Regions from separate parts of the Companilactobacillus sp. FL22-3 genome, predicted to be linked through region 2. Evidence: predicted binding sites of a transcription regulator. Region 2 holds the regulator's gene; each other region holds the start of a gene.
What was found. Region 2 encodes HrcA, which represses chaperone genes, less so after heat shock. Its sites were predicted from a motif close to TTAGCACTCNNNNNNNNNGAGTGCTAA; they were not measured.

Region 1: the regulator HrcA is predicted to act here: its motif matches at 945-971, upstream of ACYT32_RS06050 (ATP-dependent Clp protease ATP-binding subunit).
Region 3: the regulator HrcA is predicted to act here: its motif matches at 1,206-1,232, upstream of groES (co-chaperone GroES).

The regions. Positions count from the first base shown of each region.
Region 1 is NZ_JBTYYZ010000005.1:117,103-119,376, forward strand. It holds gene ptsP (phosphoenolpyruvate--protein phosphotransferase) at 1-427, opposite strand, end outside; gene ACYT32_RS06045 (phosphocarrier protein HPr) at 427-693, opposite strand; gene ACYT32_RS06050 (ATP-dependent Clp protease ATP-binding subunit) at 1,019-2,274, shown strand, end outside.
Region 2 is NZ_JBTYYZ010000002.1:163,832-166,105, reverse strand. It holds gene dnaK (molecular chaperone DnaK) at 1-163, opposite strand, end outside; gene grpE (nucleotide exchange factor GrpE) at 207-776, opposite strand; gene hrcA (heat-inducible transcriptional repressor HrcA) at 794-1,840, opposite strand; gene ribF (riboflavin biosynthesis protein RibF) at 2,051-2,274, opposite strand, start outside.
Region 3 is NZ_JBTYYZ010000009.1:66,941-69,214, forward strand. It holds gene groL (chaperonin GroEL) at 1-834, opposite strand, end outside; gene groES (co-chaperone GroES) at 886-1,170, opposite strand; gene ACYT32_RS09230 (CPBP family intramembrane glutamic endopeptidase) at 1,302-1,928, shown strand; gene ACYT32_RS09235 (cation:dicarboxylate symporter family transporter) at 2,005-2,274, opposite strand, start outside.

The sequences.
Region 1 (2,274 bases), on a different contig from region 2:
AGTGGGCCATAACACGTTTTGTAACATCACGTACATCGGCTGCTCTCTCTTGCATATATGGGTTGTCTGTCATTCCTTCAAAAATAGAAATGAAGTTGTCTGAAACATCGTGCAATGCTTGTTCAGCATTAACACTATTGTTTTTAACTTCTTGTTCAACTGCACCCGTAAATTCTGGATCAGCCAAAATCATCTTGTGAGCATCAAAAACTTGAGCTTCTTCTTCACCGAGAGATTCTTTAGCGATATCTCTGATCTTTGTTAATTCGTCATCTGATGTTGAAATAGCATCTTTAAGACGGCTAACTTCGGCATCAGCATCTGAAATACTCTTTTTTGTGAAAGACAAATCTGGTTGAACTAAAAGGTATGCTTCTGCAGTAGCGATACCATCACTAGCTGCAATTCCCTTAATAGTCTTAACCATTATTCTGCCAAACCTTCTTTTGTCATAGTGTCTGAAATAGCAACGATAGCTTCTGAAGCGTCATCGCCATCAGCAGTAATAGTAACGTCAGCACCTTGGCCAACACCAAGTGACATAACACCCATGATTGACTTCAAGTTTACTGATTTACCTGAGAATTCAATGTTGATATCTGAACTGAATTTACTTGCTGTTTGTACCAACATAGTAGCTGGACGTGCGTGGATACCTGTTTCTGCAATAATGTGAAAATCTTTCTTTTCCATAATAATACCTCACCATATAATTATAAAATTCTGTAGTAAAACTACAAATATTCACTAATTAATTTACCATTATCTATTAATTTTCACAAGTGCTTTGAACTAAAAATATTCAAATAAGCCAAGTACGATAAGACGTTTAACGCTTACATCGCTACAGCCTGAAAGCGTTTATATTACAATGCTTTTTCACAGAGATTTGAAAGAAATTTTTTTAAAATTTTTAAAAAAGACAAAAATTCAATTTTCAAGACTTAGCACTTGCATTACTCGAGTGCTAATTATATACTACCGTTGTATCCTGTAATAAAGGAAAGGTGGGGTGCGAATGTTATGTCAGAATTGTCATAAAAATGAAGCTACAATTCATCTATACACTAGTGTTAATGGTCAAAGAACAGAAATTAACCTCTGCCAAGACTGTTATCAAAAATTAAGAAATCAAGCTAACGAAGGTATGAATAATATGGCACAAAATCCAAACGGCGGATTTTCTAGTTTTGAAGACTTGTTCAACGCCTTGAATGGTGGACAACAACCAAATGCTTTCCAACAACAAGGTCCCCAAACTCAAACCGGCAATGGTGGCGGTAATGGTCGCAGACCTAGAGGTAACGGAGTCTTAGATCAATATGGCGTTGATTTGACTGCTCTTGCTAAAAAGGGCCAAATCGATCCTGTTATTGGTCGTGACAAGGAAATTAGTCGTGTAATAGAAATACTTAATAGAAGAACAAAAAACAATCCAGTTTTAATTGGTGAAGCTGGTGTTGGTAAAACAGCTGTTGTTGAAGGTCTTGCTCAAAAGATCGTTGATGGCGATGTTCCAGAAAAACTGCAGCACAAACGGGTCATCCGTTTGGATGTAGTCTCACTGGTTCAAGGAACTGGCGTACGTGGACAATTTGAGCAAAGAATGCAACAGTTGATCAATGAATTACAAAAAGAAACAGATATCATCCTATTTATAGATGAAATTCATGAAATTGTTGGAGCCGGTAATGCGGAAGGCGGCATGGACGCAGGTAACGTTTTGAAACCTGCCCTAGCTCGTGGCGAACTTCAACTTGTCGGTGCAACAACTTTGAATGAATACCGCACAATTGAAAAAGACTCAGCTTTGGAACGTCGTCTACAACCTGTCCAAGTTAATGAACCAACCGTTGAGGAGACTGTCCAAATTCTCAAGGGTCTTCAACCTAAATATGAAGATTATCATCATGTAAAATATTCTAATGAAGCAATTAAAGCTGCAGCTGAATTATCAGCACGTTATATTCAAGATCGCTTCTTACCTGATAAAGCCATTGACTTGATCGATGAAGCTGGTTCTAAAAAGAATTTGCAGATCAATCACGTTGATATGGCCGATTTAGATAATAAGATCTCTGATGCTGAAGTTCAAAAACAAGCTGCCCTACGCAATGAAGATTACGAAAAAGCAGCTTACTATCGTGATCAAGTAACTAAATATCAGAACATGAAGAACGACAATAAAGACGAACCTGCGGGTCAAAATATTGTCACAGATAAAGAAATTGAAAAGATTATCGAAGAGAAGACTAACATCCCTGTAGGTGAACT
Region 2 (2,274 bases):
GCTTTGCAACTTCACCAACTTGGATTTCACCATCTTTAAAAGCAACAACAGATGGTGTTGTTCTAGCACCCTCGGGATTTGTAATAATCTTTGGTGAGCCACCTTCAAGAACGGCTACAGCAGAGTTTGTAGTACCTAAATCAATACCAATAACTTTAGACATAAACCTAAACCTCTTTTATTTTTTTAATTAATTAACAAATTTTTTATTGTGCGACAACGACCATTGCAGGACGGAGTACACGATCTTCTAATTTATAACCCTTTTGAAGCACCGAAACGACTGTGTCTTTTGCATGCTTATCATCGGCTGGTACAGTTTGAACAGCTTGACTCAAAGTTGGATCAAACTTCTCACCCTCATTGTCAATCGCCGTTACATGGTTATTTTCTAAGGCTTTGACCATGTGTTCATGTACCATCTCAATGCCCTTCTTCAATTGCTTGCTGGCATCGTCGTCAGCTTCAACTTGAAGCGCACGTTCAAGATTGTCCAAAACGGGAAGAATCTCTGTTGCCAATTTTTGACCGTCATACTTCAGGATGTCAGCGACTTCCTTATTATGACGCTTAGTCATATTTTGCATTTCAGCTTGACTTCTCAAAAGATTATCCTCTAAATCAGAGCTCTTCTGTTTGAGATCAGCAATTTCTTTATCCTTAGGATCAACTTTTTTAGCTGCTTCCTTTTTGGACTTATCTTCAGCTGGTTGCTTTGTTTGGGTTGCTTCTTCTTTAGAAGTCTTCAAATCTTGATCTTTTTCTTTGTCTGCCATTACTTCCTCCTAAAATTTCAAGAATCATCATACCTTGAATAATAATCAATTAGTCGTTTGGCTAATTCTACTCTGAACTCTCCGAGTAAACCAATTAATTGTGAATAATGCATCGTGGTTGGACCTAACAGGGCAATAACCCCTTTACCATGATGACCGACATCGTAATTAGCGGTAATGATACTGTAGTTCTTCAAAGCATCGCTGCCTAATTCACTACCTAACCGCACTCGAATACCGTCATCAGTAATACTTGGATCGATCAACTTCCGCAAGTCATTACTCTGATTGATGATCGAGAACAACGACTGAACTTGCGATAAATCAGCATTATCAGCGTAATTCAAAAGATTCAACTGTCCGTCAACGTAATACTTCTCTGAACCGGCCTTCTTGAAAAGCTGATCCATCATGTCCAACAAACCATCAGTCGAATACATGTATTCCGAAAGTATGGCTGGAACATCATTGTGAAGCATCTGGATAACTTTAGGTAAAGGCTGACCCACTAACTTATCATTGACGATATTGACAATCTTTTCAATTATCGAAGTATCAAAATCATCATCAATTGTATAAATATTATTCTCAACATTATTATCACTTGTGACAATAATAGCCATAAGTTGATGTGGATTCAAAGGCACGATTCTAAATCCTGTTAAGAGGATCGAACTGCTCTCTGGACCTAATGTGATTGCTGTGTAACTGGTCAGATGAGATAAAATTTTGGCAGATTGTTCGATGATATCATCAATCTGGTGATATGTTTTACCAAAATCTTCGTCAATTCTTTTCGCAATATCTGATGGAACGCTTGTTGGTTGAACTAAGTGATCCAGATAATAGCGATATCCCATTGCTGAAGGAATTCTACCCGAAGAAAGATGGGTCTTCTCGAGATAACCTACTTCTTCAAGTACTGCCATTTCGTTTCTGATTGTCGCAGAACTTACATGAAAAGGTAGTTCATTCATCAATGTCTTCGAACCAACCGGCTGGCCGGTATCTGTAAATATGCGCACGACTTCTCTCAAGATTGCATCTTGACGTTGTGATAGCATTATACCGTCCTCCTTTTTAGCACTATTCGTACCTGAGTGCTAACAATGTAAAATATAACAATCTATCCTAATAGTGTCAAGTATGCACGCTCATTTTTCGCAATTATTTCACAAATTATTTTCAACCGTAAATGATTTAGAAAGAAATAGCATCTCATCCCAATAAAAAACCTCTGGTTCAATTTAGAATCAGAGGACCTTTTGATTATTTCAATCAATCTGCAAAGCCTGGATAGAATTGGTTTGATCTAGTTTCAATTGTTTAACAAGACCCTCAGCGTTTTCAAACTTTACTTCGCCACGCAGATATTTTACCCATTCGAGCTCAACTTTTTGGCCATAAATATCTTGATCAAAGTCAAAGATATTCGTCTCGATTGTCACGCCCGTATTTTCTTTAAAGGTGACATTGTATCCCACCGAGGTCATCGCCT
Region 3 (2,274 bases), on a different contig from region 2:
ACCAGGAGCCTTAACAGCAACAACGTTGAAAGTACCACGAATCTTGTTCAATACAAGTGTTGGCAAAGCTTCACCTTCAATATCATCAGCAATGATCAAAAGTGCTTTACCTTGTTGAACAATCTTTTGTAGCAATGGCAAGATATCTTGGATATTTGAAATCTTCTTGTCAGTAATCAAGATATAAGGGTTATCAAGGTCAGCTTCCATCTTATCGTTGTCTGTAACCATGTATTGTGAAATGTATCCACGATCGAATTGCATACCTTCAACAACGTCAAGTGTTGTATCAATACCTTTTGATTCTTCAATTGTGATAACACCATCGTTACCAACTTTTTCCATAGCGTCGGCAATCAAATTACCAACTTCTGGGTCAGCTGAAGAAACTGAAGCTACTTGAGCAATATCTTTCTTACCTGAAACTTTGTGTGAAATATTGTGAAGTTCGTCAACAGCGGCGTTTGTAGCCTTTTCGATACCTGTTCTGATACCAACAGGGTTAGCACCGGCTGTAACGTTCTTCATACCTTCTTTAACGATTGCTTGTGTTAAAACAGTAGCTGTAGTAGTACCGTCACCAGCAATATCGTTAGTCTTTGAAGCTACTTCGGAAACTAACTTAGCACCCATGTTTTCGAAGTGGTCTTCCAATTCAATACTCTTAGCGATTGTTACACCATCATTTGTGATTTCTGGTGAACCATAGCTCTTTTCAAGAACAACGTTTCTACCTTTAGGTCCGATTGTTGTCTTAACTGTGTCAGCTAGTTTGTTAACACCATCTAGCATCTTTGAACGTGCATCTTCTGAAAATTTAATTTCTTTAGCCATTAATTTTCACACTCCATAATTTAAAATATATTTTTTCTTGTTTAATTTCGATTAATCAACGATTGCCATGATATCTTTTTCATGAAGGATCAAATATTCGTTATCTTCGTATTTAACTGTTGAGCCTGAGTACTTGTCAAAAAGAACTTTGTCACCCTTTTTAACGTTCATTGGCAACTTAGTACCATTATCAGCAACTAAGCCTTCACCAACGGCAACAACCTCTGCTGTTTGAGGCTTTTCTTTAGCGTTGTTTGCTAAAACAATGCCACCGACTGTCTTTTCTTCTTCTTTATCGACTGTTACAATGACTCTATCTCCAAGTGGTTTTAACAATTTAAATACCTCCAATATATTACCTTAATGTTTTTTTAGCACTCAACTATCTGTTGTGCTAATCACAAGTTTTATATTAACATTATATTGTGAAGTTGCAAGTATTTACCTTTAAAAAAATGGAGGAAATTATGTCCTATCGTACAAATCAGTTTTTCACATTGCTGGCCTATATTTTGTTGCTGTCAGTTGGTAGTTTTTTATCGATCCTCAAAATAACTGGCACAGCATATTTTGCCACAATCACCGTTGCGGCTTTGGTCGTTACTGGAATCATGATGTATTTGGTCAAACAAAGTGGTCCATTAGAGTTTGAGAAAAAAACTGACCTGAATCATGCTCTCCAATGGATAATTATCGGAACCTTGGGGGCATTGGTCGTTCAATTTGGAATTGGCTTTGCGGATAAATTAATTTTTCACGTCAGTACAGAATCACAAAATACGCTCAACTTGTTATTGATGGTCAAAGCTTATCCATATTACTTTCTTTACGTTATGATTGCCGCCCCTATCATGGAGGAGATCATCTTCCGGCGCGTCTTCTTTGCTAACTTGATCAAACCAACTAATATTTACGTTGCTGCGATTATCGCTGCGTTTCTCTTTGCTTTTATGCATCAAGACACTCGGTTCTTAGTATATGTCTGTATGGGACTTTGGTTCTCATATGTTTACTACAAATCTCAAAATATTTATATCAGTGCCGGCAGCCATATCGTTATGAATGCAATTGTTTTAACTTTGCAGATCATCTAAAAAAAAGCCTACCGATTTTTCTCGGCGGGCTTTTTGTGTGTGTTTAAATTGTTTCTAACTACACGGAGTTTTCTCATCAGTCCCCACGTGTATAAGCTGCAACGTACTTGGCACGTTTTTCTTCGTCAAATTCCTTCTCACTTTTGGCAATAATGACGGTCGCAAGTGAATTTCCGACAACGTTAACGGCAGTACGTCCCATATCTACGAGACGGTCGATACCCGCAATGAAGGTCAAACCTTGCATTGGTACACCGATAGTCGATACTGTGGCTAGGAGTACAACAAACGATGCTCCAGGAACTCCGGCCATCCCCTTAGATGTTAACATCAATACCACCACAAG